Regions from separate parts of the Brevibacillus sp. GCM10020057 genome, predicted to be linked through region 4. Evidence: riboswitches for the same ligand, from Rfam matches in the RefSeq annotation. Region 4 holds a riboswitch; each other region holds the start of a gene.
What was found. Region 4 has a riboswitch for S-adenosylmethionine ahead of ACFSO0_RS06385 (methionine ABC transporter ATP-binding protein). Riboswitches for the same ligand answer to the same signal wherever they lie in the genome.
Positions count from the first base shown of each region.

Region 1: linked by a shared signal. The riboswitch ahead of mtnK (S-methyl-5-thioribose kinase) and the one ahead of ACFSO0_RS06385 (methionine ABC transporter ATP-binding protein) in region 4 are both predicted to bind S-adenosylmethionine.
Region 2: linked by a shared signal. The riboswitch ahead of ACFSO0_RS14530 (homoserine dehydrogenase) and the one ahead of ACFSO0_RS06385 (methionine ABC transporter ATP-binding protein) in region 4 are both predicted to bind S-adenosylmethionine.
Region 3: linked by a shared signal. The riboswitch ahead of metH (methionine synthase) and the one ahead of ACFSO0_RS06385 (methionine ABC transporter ATP-binding protein) in region 4 are both predicted to bind S-adenosylmethionine.

Region 1 covers NZ_JBHUJW010000034.1:113,544-117,074, forward strand. The annotation lists gene mtnA (S-methyl-5-thioribose-1-phosphate isomerase) at 1-763, opposite strand, end outside; gene mtnK (S-methyl-5-thioribose kinase) at 760-1,989, opposite strand; SAM riboswitch class I at 2,135-2,279, opposite strand; SAM riboswitch class I at 2,481-2,652, shown strand; gene ACFSO0_RS10930 (2,3-diketo-5-methylthiopentyl-1-phosphate enolase) at 2,769-3,531, shown strand, end outside.
Region 2 covers NZ_JBHUJW010000043.1:190,175-193,705, reverse strand. The annotation lists gene ACFSO0_RS14535 (VOC family protein) at 1-332, opposite strand, end outside; gene ACFSO0_RS14530 (homoserine dehydrogenase) at 517-1,782, opposite strand; SAM riboswitch class I at 1,866-1,975, opposite strand; SAM riboswitch class I at 2,071-2,178, opposite strand; gene ACFSO0_RS14525 (DinB family protein) at 2,282-2,797, opposite strand; gene ACFSO0_RS14520 (cyclase family protein) at 2,856-3,479, opposite strand.
Region 3 covers NZ_JBHUJW010000043.1:1,049,868-1,053,398, forward strand. The annotation lists gene metH (methionine synthase) at 1-1,565, opposite strand, end outside; SAM riboswitch class I at 1,699-1,799, opposite strand; gene ACFSO0_RS18895 (YjcZ family sporulation protein) at 2,014-2,115, shown strand; gene ACFSO0_RS18900 (hypothetical protein) at 2,406-2,900, shown strand; gene argS (arginine--tRNA ligase) at 3,246-3,531, shown strand, end outside.
Region 4 covers NZ_JBHUJW010000021.1:97,109-100,639, forward strand. The annotation lists gene ACFSO0_RS06375 (helix-turn-helix transcriptional regulator) at 1-116, opposite strand, end outside; gene ACFSO0_RS06380 (FUSC family protein) at 232-1,413, shown strand; SAM riboswitch class I at 1,538-1,654, shown strand; gene ACFSO0_RS06385 (methionine ABC transporter ATP-binding protein) at 1,757-2,770, shown strand; gene ACFSO0_RS06390 (methionine ABC transporter permease) at 2,771-3,430, shown strand; gene ACFSO0_RS06395 (MetQ/NlpA family ABC transporter substrate-binding protein) at 3,492-3,531, shown strand, end outside.

The DNA.
Region 1 (3,531 bases), on a different contig from region 4:
TGCCGATCTTGTTCGCCACATCGCCGTTCGCCGCCACGCGGTCGGTGCCGACGATCACTGCCTGCACCTTGCCCTGCGACATGACCATCGCCGCCATGTTGTCGCAGATCAGCGTGACGTCAATCCCGGCCTGTTGCAGTTCATAGGCGGTGAGACGTGCACCCTGGAGCACCGGACGCGTCTCGTCTGCGTACACCTTCAGGTTCCAGCCGCGCTCCTTGGCGAGGTAAAACGGTGCCGTCGCCGTGCCGTATGCCGCAGTAGCCAACGCCCCCGGATTGCAGTGGGTGAGCACGCCCATGCCGTCATGCAGCAGCGTCAGCAGATGCTCCCCGATCTTCCGGCACACTTCTGCGTCTTCCCGCTGGATCGCCAATGCTTCATCGAGCACGGCTGCCTTCAATTCGGCAACGGATTTGTCCCCTTCCGCCTGCACGCGCGCCTTGATCCGGTCGAGCGCCCAGAACAGGTTGACCGCTGTCGGGCGGGACGTACCCAAATACTCGGCCTTTGCCTGCAGCTCGCTCCAAAATTCCGCTGCCGATGCGGCTGCGCTGTTGCGAATGCCGAGATACAGCCCGTAGGCCGCCGACATCCCGATGGCAGGTGCCCCCCGCACTTGCAGGTGGCGAATGGACGCCCACACTTCCTCTGGCGTAGTCAAGGTCAAATAAACGGTTTCTACAGGCAATCGCGTCTGATCGAGCAGGACGAGAGCATCGTTCTCCCACTTGACTGGCGAAAGTTGCGTGCTGGTTGTCATACGGTCGTTGCCTCCTGATAATATCGTGCTGTCGCGGTGCGGACGATGTCTGTAATGTCTGTGGATTCTTCGATGTTATAGCGTTGGAGAATCAGCGCTTCCCCGATTGCCAGCGCCAGACGCTCCGCTTCGGCGCGCGTCTGTGCGTCTTCGATGCTGTTCAGGTCAGCCACACCCGCGAGGCCGATGACGCGGCGCAAGATTTTGCAGCCCGCAAAGCCTGCGGCATCCTGCACGAGACGCTTCACATAGCTCTGCCAGAAGCCTTCGGTGTGGGCGCTGCGCTCTTTGGCGTGCTTGTGCCAGAGCTGGACGAACTGGGAGACGAATTCACTCCAGACATCCTCTACTGTCGCAAGCAAATAATCGCGGTACGATTCGCGTTCCCCTGGATCTTTCTGCAATCCGTGTTGTGCTGCGTAGTTGAGCAGCAGGTTGGCGATGACCGCACCGATGTCAAAGCCGATCGGGCCGTAGTAAGCAAACTCGGGATCGATCACCTTGACGCTCGTTTCCGTGATGAAGATGCTGCCTGTGTGCAAATCACCGTGCAGCAGCGCCTCTGCCCGGGTGAGGAAGTCAAATTTCAGCTTGGCGATCTCCAGCTTCAGCGGCTTGTTGTTCCAGATCGCTTCCACTTCTTTTTGGATCAACGGATTGTAGTCGTTCGTCGGCGCGTTTTCATAAGGATCTGTAAACACCAGATCTTCCGTAATTTTGCACAATTCCGGATTCAAGAATGTTCCGACCAGGGCTTTTTTGTCAAACGGATTCGCCCCGAGATCGGAAGTGTAGAACAAGGTGTGGGCGAGGAATTTGCCGATCTGTTTCGGGAACAGCGGGTAGCGGTTGCCCTGGATCAGGCCTTTTCTCATGATGATGTGGTCTCCCACGTTTTCCATGATGGTCAGCGCCAGCTCCTGGTCGAAATGGTACACTTCCGGCACCAGCTCCGGCACGTATTTGTGCTGGATGCGCAGCGCTTCGCTCTCGATGCGGGCGCGGTCGACTGTCAGCGGCCACGATTCGCCCACCACGCGAGCGTAAGGCAACGCCTGCTTGACGATGACACTCTTTCCGGTGGCCTCGTCCCGAATGTCGAAAACGAGATTGAGGTTGCCGTCGCCGATTTCCTTGCTGTACAGTGTTGCTCCCTCGTGAAACAAACCCGGCAATGCTTTTACAAACTCCACTGCTTCCTGCTCTGTCAATGCGCGATATGCCATGTTTTTTCTCCCCTTGCTCTATTTTTTCGTCTATTCCCAGCGCGGCATCTTGGCCCAGCCGTACAGTCAAACAAACATCAAAAAGACCTCTTTCCCGAAGAAAAGAGGTCGCTGTCGTCACGCATAGAGAAACGTGCCTTTGTCCCCCTTATCTTCCAGACCACTTTTGTTTCTGCAGGAATTAGCACCGTGCACGCCGCCAGCAGTTCAGTCGCATCAGCTGCTAAAATGGCGTCATGTCGGTTGCCGGGTATCATCGGGCCAGTCCCTCCACCTTCTCTGGATAAGGTATCCAACGTATACAGTTTTGAGTTTAGTTTGAATCATACAACCACGTCCCGATGCTGTCAACACCCTATTTCGGGTGAACGCCCATCTTTTCTCGACAATTCCTATCTGTTAACTGAGCAAAAAATAATTTGACTCCCGCATCCGAACGTCATATCATGAATCTAACAAGAACACGCTGATTTTGGTGTCAAACCCAATAACTCTTATCGCGAGCTGGCTGAGGGACTGGCCCTATGATGCCCGGCAACCGGCGCTCTTTTTTTGTCTTCCGCATTTCGATGGAGAGCGAAACGGTGCTAATTCCAACGGATAAGAGTCGAGTGCAGGAGATTTTCTTTTCTTTGCCTCGACTTTGAACCCGAGAGATGAGAGGAGACGAAGACGCAAACTGGTCGACAACCGCCTCCCTGCTCGAAGGGGGGCTCTTTTCATTTACTTTTGCGGTTTCACCCGAAGCTGTTCCACCTGAAGGAGGATGAATCCTGGCAATGAGTGAGCACCGAATCCTCGTTACGTATTTGACCCAAGCAAAAGATTTGCATAAAAAAGCCGAAGCGATCGCCGTCGGGATGACCGTCGGTTCGTGGACAGATTTGCCCGCAGCAAGGCAAGCCGAGCTGAAGCCGTATTTGGGCGAAGCCGTGAGCGCAACTCCGCTCGAGACGCTTGAGAACAGAGAGACGCGCGGGCTGATTACCGTCAGCTATCCGACCCGCAACTTCACCAGCGATATTCCGTCCCTGTTGACCGGAATCTTCGGAAAGCTGTCCATGGACGGCAAGATCAAGCTGATCGACATCCAGCTGCCCGATTCGTTTATCGGCGCGTTCCCCGGTCCCAAATACGGGATCGACGGCCTGCGCGACCGGCTCGGTGCGCATGACCGGCCGCTCCTGATGAGCATTTTCAAGTCCTGCCTTGGCCTTCCTTTCGATGATCTGAAAACCCAGTTTCGCGCCCAGGCATTGGGCGGCGTCGATCTGGTCAAAGATGACGAAATTTTCTTTGCGGATGACCGTGCGCCGTTCCTCGAGCGGATTCGCGCCTTCAAGCAGATCGCCCGCGAGACCGAGCAGGAGATCGGCAAGCCGGTGCTCTACGCAGCCAACCTGACCGGACCTGTGAACGAACTGAACGAAAAGGCAAAACGCGCGGCAGAAGCAGGCGCCGATTGCCTGCTGTTCAACGTCCTGGCCTTTGGCTTCGACGCCCTGCACCGCCTCGCTGCCGACCCGGATGTACACGTCCCGA
Region 2 (3,531 bases), on a different contig from region 4:
CCCGTCACCTGCAAGCCTTTGCCTGCAAAATGCTCCGCCCACTGATCCATCTCCCGTGTGCGCAGCGCGATCTGCCCGAGACCTTCTCCACGATTCTGTTCCCCGACGAGCTGGCGAATCAGCGGATTATCGGAGTTTGCAGCAATCTCCGGAAGCTCTACAGACAAAAATTCTACATACGACAGCCCAAAGTAACTCAAGCTGTTCCATGTCCCCCACGTCACATGTCTTCCTCCGGCAACCGCATGATATCCATGTTGACGGAATTGTTCGACTGGCTCTGCCGGAGAACGGTGCAAGAAATGAACGATATGATCCAATGCCAGCTGCATAGGCTCCCCTCCACGCTCGGGCGCGCGGCCCGTCATTTGCCAAAACTTTTGTTCATTGTACTTCTTCTCCTGTGAAAAGGAAAGGTGACGAAACGGGCGCCCGTCTGGCAGAAACGCATCCAGCCCTACCGGCATCGGCCTCATCCGCCCGAATGGCCGCTGCTCGTGAACGGTTCTGGCGCTCCTATTCTGAAGCGTGCAGCAAAGGAAAACACCGCACCTGCAGACCGAAGTCGGAGCGAAGCAAATCTGTGTGTTCCTCGTGCAGCCCGGACGTAATCAGTCCGGCGCGCAGGACGCCGCCCAGATCGAACTGGACCTTGAGCTTGTGTACCTCGACGCCGCTGGCACGCAAAAACTGCAGGACGCGATCCGGAGTTGCAGCCGGCCCCGCCCCTTCCACGTAGCAGAGCGACTGTTCCCGTCCCCCTGACAGCTCTTTTGCGGCTCCCTCTCTTTCTTTCCAGACGGGGTGCGGTGTGAACGGCTGGGTCAACAGGTACGCCAAATCTTCCACGACCGCACTCGCTGTCGGCATTTCCCCGGCTCCCCTGCCCGTAAACAGCAAGTCGCCCACAATGTTCCCCGACAGTTGGACTGCGTTGTAGGAATCCTGGATTTGCGCCAGCGGATGGTCCAAAGGCAGCGCGGTTGGTTCGACCGACAGATGGATTCCGTCCCCCGTCTGGTTCGCCTGGGCGATCAGCTTGATCCGGTACCCCAGTTCGCTGGCGATCCGGATCTGCCCGCAAGTCAGGTCCGCGATCCCTTTCCGGCTTACCTCCGCGAGCGGCAGCGATTCCCCGTACACGAGCTGGGCGAGGATATACAGTTTGTACATGGCATCGAAGCCCTCCACATCGGAGCGCGGGTCTGCCTCGGCGTAGCCCAGCTCCTGCGCCTCCCGCAGCACCTCCTGATACGAAAGCTGCTCGGCCTCCATCTTGGTCAGGATGAAGTTGGTCGTCCCGTTGAGTATCCCGCGAATGCCAGTAATGTCATTCGTCCTGAGAAACTGGCGCAGGACGCCGAGAATGGGAATTCCCCCGGCCACGCTCGCCTCATAGGCCAGGTGTACCTGGTGCCGGTTCGCCAGTTCCACGAGCTCTGCGCCCCGTTTGGCCAGCAGCTCCTTGTTCGCCGTGACGACATGACAGCCCTTTTCGATTGAGGCCCGCACGTAATCGTAAGCAGGCTCGACTCCGCCCATGACCTCGACGACGATATCCACGCCGCTATGCAGCACCTCGTCAAAGTCGGTGGTCAGCACGGTGCGGCCCATTTGTACGGCCCTCTCCTTTTCCGCGTCCCGCACCAGCGCCTTGACGATCTCGATCCGTTTCCCCAGACGCGCCGCGAGCTTCTCCTGCTGGGAGTGAATCGTCTTGATCACGCCTCCTCCGACTGTACCCAGCCCCAGCAATCCTACTTTGACTACCTCTACACTCATTCCAGTCACCCCATCGGTAAATTATTGTGCAACAAAAAAACCTTCTTCGAGAAGAAGAAGGCTGATGTTCATCGGGCATCCCCTTCTTATCTCTCAGGATGAGCTTCTCCTGCAGGAATTGGCACCTTGTCACATGCATCGTGACGGTTGCCGGGCTTCATCGGGCCAGTCCCTCCACCTCTCTGGATAAGAAAAAAATTGCTATGAAGTTTCTAAACCATCCGCTTGTAAAACAGAAAAACCTTCTTCGAGAAGAAGAAGGTTCGTAAGTCTGTACGAATAGCCCGCTTCTTATCTCTCGAGACCGCAGTCCCGCAGGAATTGGCACCTTGTCACATACATCGTGACGGTTGCCGGGCTTCATCGGGCCAGACCCTCCACCTCTCTGGATAAGAACGTTGTATGCTGTTGAAGTATATTCTAAGAAATTCCTCTCCATCCGTCAACCACATTCTGACGATTTGCCCAGATAGAAGTCTTGCTGTGAGCCTCAATCCGTTCAGACGCCGTATCGCTCGGCGAGAACCCGCAGGTGGTGACGCTCGTGACCGGCAATGATGTACGCGAGCGCACGTGCAGTAATCTCGCTGTCATTGGCGATCCCTGATCTGGACCAGGCATGATCGGGCACACCTTTGAGCAGCGCGACCGTGGACAGCCGCACAGCCCTGAACTCTTCGACCATGTCCTTCATCGGTCTTGTGGCAAAGGCACCTGCTGCCACGTACGCTTCATCGTCGTACCCGGCGAGCGGCGTCTGGTCTCCGCGCGCAATGCGGAGCAGTCGGTAGCTCATGATCCGCTCCGTGTCGATGATGTGGCCGAGCACTTCCTTGACCGTATACTTTCCTGGCGCGTAGCGACGGTCTTGCTGCTCCTCGGTCAGGGAAGAAAATTTCGCTGTCGTCTCCTCCAGCTGCTCCAGCAGCAATGGCAGCAGTACCCCCTCCGGCACGAGATCAACATAACTGGTGTAATAGACGTTGTACTCGCCTTTCGCTGGACGTTCGAGCATGTCGCATCCCCCTTTTTCATTTTGCACATTCTCCCTCAGACTGGCCAAACGGTTTCTCCTACGAGACAGTCACACCGTCAAACAGCAAGACTCTGGCAGGCGCGGCATCCGTGCCGACGAGCTTGAGCGGTGCGGCCACCATGAAGTATGCCCCATCCGGCACTTCCCGCAGCCGCAGTCCTTCGATGATAATGACACCGCCGGCGAACAGCGCCTTGTGGGTGGGATGGCCTTCCTGGCTGCGCTCGATCCCGAGTGCGTCTGTACCTACTCCGCGCACACCAAGGTCCGCCAAATACTCCGCCCCATCCTTTGCCAAAAAGACAAAATCAAAGGAAAACGCCTCGTCCTGCGAGTTTTTCGTCTTGAACAACAGAAATTCGCCCGGCTGAATGTCAAAAGGCTCCAGATCCGCGCGGCAGATCCGGTCCTCCACATGCGTCAGATCGAGCACCCTGCAGCTGCCCACCAGCTTCTCCAGCGCGATCGATTCAAACGTTTCGCCATCTGTCACCATGTGCAAGGGAGCATCCACGTGCGTCCCGGTATGTACGTCCAGCTCGATGCGGGATTCGGTCACGTACCCGTTCGTGACTGGCTTGATTCTCGGCTGCTTCTCCGGCTTGTTTTTGTACACGGTCATTCCTTCAAAGATCGCTCCGGTTACATCGTACATGATCATCGCGTTTTCCCTCCGTCTGTTCCTTCCACCGCACGGGGCTGCGGGCAAGCTC
Region 3 (3,531 bases), on a different contig from region 4:
CGGATGCCCTCGACCGTTTCCCTGGCGGAGCCGATGTACTGCTCGTCGCCCGTTCCAACCGGAAATACGAGCGGGTCAAAAATGATGTCCTGCGGCTTCACCCCGTATTGGTTGACCAAAATGTCGTAGGAGCGCTTCGCCACTTCCAGCTTCTTCTCCCGGGTGGTCGCCATCCCCGATTCCTCGATCGTCCCGACGACGACAGCAGCTCCGTATTTATGGATCAAGGGCGCGACTTCCTCGAAGCGCTCCAGTCCGTCCTCGAGGTTGATCGAGTTGAGGATCGCCTTCCCCTGGGAATAGCGCAGCCCCAACTCCATGACCTTCGCATCGGTGGAGTCGATCATCAGCGGCGCTTTCACTTTTTTCACAACATACTGCAAAAAATTCTCCATATCTGCATACTCGTCACGGTCCGGATCGGCCAGGCAGATGTCGATGACCTGTGCGCCTCGCTTCACCTGCGCGCGCGCGATGTCAGACGCTTCCTCGTACTGGCCTGCCGCGATGAGGTCGCGGAATTTTTTCGACCCGATGACGTTCGTGCGCTCGCCTACAAGCAGCGGGCGATTGTCGTCCTCCACGTAGACGACTTCGATCCCGGAGACGGCGCTGACCGGCCTCGTGACCTGTGCGCGCGGCTTGCAGTCTTTCAACGCTTCCGCCATCGCCCGGATGTGCTCCGGAGTCGTGCCGCAGCATCCGCCGGCGATGTTCAGCCAGCCCTGCTCGGCAAAGGCGCGCATTTTCGCTGCCAGTCCTTGCGGGGTCTCGTGGTAATGGCCGTTCTCATCCGGCAGCCCGGCGTTCGGGTAACAGCTCACGCCGCATTGCGCGAGCGAGGCCAAGGTGCGCAGATGGTCGCGCATGAATTCCGGCCCGGTGGCACAGTTCAGGCCGACCGAGACCGGCTCGAGATGCTCCAGCGAAAAGTAGAACGCTTCGATGTTCTGTCCGGCCAAGGTCGTCCCCATCGGCTCGATCGTGCCGGAGAGCATGACGGGCAGCTCTGTCCCAAGCTCCTCGAACGCCTTGCGGATGCCGATTCCGCCCGCCTTGACGTTCAGCGTATCCTGGGAGGTCTCCAGCAAGAGCACGTCGGCTCCGCCCAGAATCATCCCTTTTGCCTGGCGAAAGTAAGCCTCCACCAGCTCCTCGAACGTGACCCCGCCTGTCAGGGACAAGGTCTTGGTCGTCGGCCCCATGGAGCCTGCCACGTAGCGCGGCCATTCCGGTGTCGAAAATGCGTCCGCCGCTTCCTTCGCCAGCTTTGTCGCGGCGATGTTGATTTCCATGTCTTTGTCTGCCACGTTGTATTCGGCCAGGACTACCGAGGTGGCTCCAAACGTATTGGTCTCGATAATGTCGGCTCCTGCCTCCAGATACTTTTCGTGGATGGAGCGGATCACATCGGGTCTCGTCAAATTCAACAGCTCGTTACAGCCGTCGTACTCCTCGCCGCCAAAATCGTCAGCCGTCAGATTTGCCTGTTGCAGCATGGTTCCCATTGCTCCGTCGAGAATCAGAATTTTTCGGGAAAGCTGCTCGCGAAAGGTTGGTTTCATCAGCTTGCTCCTTCTTGGCTTTTTTTTAAGCCCTGTCGTACATGTCAGTGAACGAGATGTGGGTACAAAAAAATCCCCTTCTTTGAAGAAAGAAGAGGATTTGTCCGCGGGATACAGAAGCGCAAAAGTCATCCTCTCATCTTTCAAAGCCGTAGCTTTGCTGGAATTGGCACCGGATTTTAACCGGTTGCCGAGGCTTCATCAGGCCAGTCCCTCTGCCTCTCTGGATAAGAGTTGTACATCGTTATGCGATTGTTTTGAAAAAGCTCGATCACATTTGCAAGTATCTTAACACCCCCCTGACTTCGCGTCAATTGAGATTTTGTCTACTATTTGCTTTTATCCGACTCCATCGCGCCCATTTTTGCAGGAACTGGTCATTCGCCCACGCCATTCTGTACGTCCGTGTATAGACTAGAGCATAACGGAAAGGAGGGGGAAAACAAACATGAGTACATCTTTCTGCGGCGGTTTTTTTGGTGACAGCTTCGCATTGGTGCTCGTACTGTTTATCCTGCTGGTCATCGTTGGGTGCTCTGAAGACTGCTAATGACGGTGGATAGAAAAACGCTACAATGCAAGGCTCATGGATGAGCGGCCGCAGTTGAAGCGGCTCGCTCCCATGCGCCCCGGAATGGATGAACGCCCTCGCTTATGAATTCCCCTACGTGGCAAAGAGCCTGGAATTTCCTCTAGGCTCCTTTTGCGTTTCCTTCTTCCCCGTTCGTTGTCACCCCTCCCTTCCTTTGCTATACTGAAGGGATAAGAAATGGCAAGCGAGGCACGTTAGCGTTTGGCGTAAAGCCTCGGCGCTTGGCAATACTAAAGGAGCGAACCCATGTGGATACACTCGAGGCGCGTGAAAAAGACGAATTTTTATCCTGTCTGGAGACGATCAAGCAGCTTGAGACCAGCGAATTTGAGACATACTCCATCGTAAAGCACCGGGAGTCGGGCGAACATTTCTTGCGCTATTTCCTGTCCCATATCAACCTGTCCGAAGGCGGGCGGCGGGATGACTACGATCACTTTATGCCGCTTGATTCAGACGATGTGCTCGGGCTGATGTTTGGCGAACAGGAGTATCGGTTTCCCGACCATTGGCGCCGCTCGTACCTGCGCAGCGGCAACGACAACCGCCTGATTCCCTTCGATCCGTCGGAGAATTACGACCTGGAAGAAGATGCGGCAGCCGAGCTCGCCATGCTGCAGCAGTTGGAGCTGTTCAAGCAGCAGTGGATGAATGCGGAAAACCAGAGCGCCGAGGAAAGGGAAAAGCTGACCCGGGCTTACTTCTCCGAACTGGACAAGATTTTGAAAAAACCGGAGGAGTGAGTTGCACAATAAGCAGCTCACCAGCTATAATGCTAATGAATAGTTGATTCGTTGATGAGGAGAGTACCTCATGGAAACGGCACAAGCGAGTCGGGGACGGTGCAAGCCCGACGCCAGACCATGCGGGGAAGCGCACCTCGGAGAAGCGGCCTGAAGATCTGCAACCTGGCAGATTGCGTAAGGTTTCGCCGGGACTGCCCGATACAGCAGACAAAGCGGTTTTTGCCTGGCGCAAAAACAACAGGAGTGGCACCGCGGGAGCACAACCTCTCGTCTCTTTCTTACAGGAGACGCAGAGGTTTTTTATTTGGGCACTCCATCTTTTCAATGAGAAAGGGGATTCACATGAGCTACAAACATCTGGTGGCGGAAAAAATCGCCGCTGCGCTCGCACAGCAGGGCGTGGAAAACTTCCCGAAAGATACGGTCTACGGCATGCTGGAAACGCCGCCGAATCCGGCAATGGGAGATATTGCCTTCCCTTGTTTCCAATTGGCGAAAGCATTGCGCAAAGCCCCGCCGATGATCGCCTCCGAGCTTGCCGGACAGTTGGGCGGTGCGCCACTGCGCGAAGTGGCGGCAGTCGGCCCGTACGTCAACCTGTTCCTCGATCAGGCGAGCGTTGCCGAGC
Region 4 (3,531 bases):
ATATCCCGATAAATGGTACGCTCCGATACTTCCAGCCGTTTGGCCAGCTCCTTTGCGGTCAGCCTGCCTTCTGATTGCAAGAGCAGCATAATGGTCAACAGTCGATCGGCCCGCATCGCTCACTCTCCGTCCTCTTCCGTGAATTTGCTCCTATTATTGAATCACTGACATGAGATGTCAACAATGGTGTGCTATGCTGCCGGTATAACGAGGAATGAGAGGAGCAGGAAGATGCTGCGAATATTCAACCGGGAGCGGAACGAACTGCCGCAGGTCGCCGCTTGCCTGATCGGAATGGCCGGCCCGATTGCGGCGGGAATGTTGTGCGGCAAGACGGAGCTTGGCTTGTTGGCAGCCTACGGGGCGATGATCCACGCCAGCAGCGGAGAAGGGGAGGAAGCGGAACCTTCACGGCAGCACGCAGACAGGCCGATGATCTTGCGAGTGGGCGCGCTGCTGCGCAGGGTGTTCGCCGGGGCACTCGGGATGCTGCTCGGCGGCCTGCTTGGTCATCACGGCTGGATGTACGGGACAGGGATGGTACTCCTTTCTGCTCTGGCGGCGCTCGTGGGCGGGCTTGGCAGGGAGGCGGCGGTCGCGAGCGCACAGTTTATCATTTTTATGGTAATGGGCGCGGGGATGGGCGGGAACAGCTACGGCGGACAGCACCATCCAGGGGCAGTGGGCGCCCTGTTTGGGGCAGGCTCGCTCTGGGGAGCGTGCGCATCCATGCTTGTGTCGGCGGTATTTCCAGGCAGGGAGAAGAGGATAGAAGCAGCGCCGGGACGGGTTGCTCCGTCTTTTTCCAAAAGGCTGAAATGGTGGAGAGCCTCTTTGCAGGAGTTTGTCGGCTGGCAGTATTGCCTGCGGATGGGCCTGTGCATGGCGGTGGCGGAAGCGGTCGGTGCGCTGCTCCACCAGGAGAGGTCGTACTGGATTCCGTTGACGGTCGCCATCGTGCTGCAGCGCAGCTTTGCTGCCGTGGCGACGCGGGTCATCCGCAGGGGAGCTGGAACCGTGGCCGGTGCTCTGCTGGGCGGCGCTCTCCTGCTCGGCTCGCTGCCGCCTACGGCCGGCTTGCTGCTCGCGGCCGCCCTCGCTGCGCTTCGACCGATCTTTCGCAGCCGCAGCTACACGGTCTACTCCATGCTGATGACACCCTTGATGGTGGTCCTGCTCGGCTTTGGGACGCCGATGTCGGCAGACGTACTGTTCACGCGCGTGCTCGATACCGGGATCGGCGGTGCGATCGCGCTGGTGTGCGGCTATTTCCTCTGGCCCAGCCGCTTGCGACAGCAGGTAGACAAAGCGCAAGAGGAACGGCGCAGGAAGGCTGCCCGTGCAGCAGGTCGGGAGCGGAAGCGCTTCCCCACCCGGGAGAGCAAGACAGATGATAGAGAAAATTCACAATAAAACAAACACATTGTGAAACAACTATTTTTTCTTAGTATTCTATTGACGCGCGACATTCCCAAAGGATATAATCCGAGTTGTATCATCGAACTGCAAAATATGAAAAATATATACGTGGAAATCTTTCTTATCAAGAGAGGCGGAGGGACAGGCCCTATGAAGCCCGGCAACCGGCCCATGTCTGACATGGGTGTCGCGGTGCCAATTCCTACAAGATTGATTGGATCTTGACAGATGAGAAGGGTGGATGCGAACGCGATAGACGTTGCAGCCCCTTTTTCGTTTGTGAAAAAGGGGTTTTTACTTTTTCATTAAAGTAACCTGTGTATAGGAGGTGGACTCGTTGATTCAATTGCGCAATCTGCAAAAAAGCTATCAGGTACAAGGAAAGACGATTCCTGCGCTGCACGGAATTGATCTGACGATAGAAAAGGGAGAAATTTTCGGGATCATCGGGCATTCCGGGGCAGGAAAAAGTACGCTGATCCGCTGCATCAACCTGCTGGAGCGGCCGACTTCCGGACAGGTCATCGTCGACGGGGTGGACCTGACTTCCCTGGACGATCAAAAGCTGCAGGAACAACGCCGCCACGTCGGGATGATTTTTCAGCACTTTAACTTGCTGTCCTCCGCCACGGTAGGCGACAATGTGGCGTTTCCGCTCAAGCTGGCGAAGCGCCCCAAAGACGAAATCCGCAAAAAGGTGGACGAGCTGCTGAAGCTGGTGGGACTGGAAGCGCATCGGGACAAGTATCCTGCCCAGCTGTCTGGCGGTCAGAAACAGCGCGTCGGGATCGCCCGCGCGTTGGCGAACGACCCGAAGGTGCTGCTGTGCGACGAGGCTACTTCGGCACTCGACCCGCAGACGACCAATTCCATTCTGGCGCTGCTATTGGATATTAATCGCAAGCTGGGCTTGACCATCGTTTTGATCACCCACGAGATGCATGTGATCCGCTCCATCTGCGACCGCGTCGGCGTCATCGACGGGGGACGCATCGTCGAGTCGGGCAATGTGCTGGAAGTGTTCCTCAAGCCGAAGCACCCGACCACACAGGAATTTGTGGAGCAGGTAGCAGACTCTGCGGAGCTGCGCGAAGCCGTTGCCCATGAGAAAGCATCCGGCAAGCGGACGATCGCCCGCGTCACCTTCCTTGGCGAGCAGACGTACCAGCCGATTTTGTTCCAGACGATGCAGGAGACAGGCACCGTGTTCAGCATCTTGCAAGGAACCATCTCTCGCATGAAGGACACGCCGTACGGCCAGCTGGTCGTCGAGCTGGAAGGCGATGATGCGCAGAGCCGGCGGGCCATCGAGACGCTGCGCCAGCGCGGTCTCGAAGTGGAGGTGATTTAGATGGCATTGGAAAATGTAGACTGGTCTGAAATTGTCGATGGCACATTGGCCACACTAACGATGCTGGGCTTCTCGACACTGTTTGCCGTGTTGATCGGTCTGCCTGTGGGGATCATCCTGTTCCTCACATCGCGAGGACAGCTTTTGGAAAACCGCGCATTTTACTCGGCAGCTTCGGTCGTGGTCAACGTCTTGCGTTCCGTACCGTTCATCATTTTGATGATCCTGCTCATTCCGTTTACGAAATTGATCGTAGGGACTTCCCTTGGGGTGCTCGGGGCGATTCCGCCGCTGGTCATCGGGGCAGCGCCATTCTTCGCCCGTCTGGTGGAGACCTCGCTGCGCGAAGTCGATCGGGGCGTGATCGAGGCGGCACAGTCGATGGGCGCCTCCAATTGGCAAATCGTCTGGAACGTCCTTTTGCCGGAAGCGCGCTCCGGCCTGATCGCAGCCATTACCATCACTACGGTGACACTCGTCTCGTACACCGCGATGTCCGGGGTGATCGGCGGGGGCGGTTTGGGTGACCTGGCGATTCGCTACGGCTATCAACGCTTCCAGACCGATGTCATGATTGTCACGGTCATCATTTTGCTCGTGTTGGTGCAGATCTTGCAGACCCTTGGGGATCGGCTGGTTTTGAAATTCAGCCGCAAGTGAGATCTTTCCATAGATGTTTCAACAACCAAAAACATGCATAGAGGAGAAGGGGGATTTTTCCATGAAAAAGCTAGTAGTATCTGTACTGTCTACGGTATTGG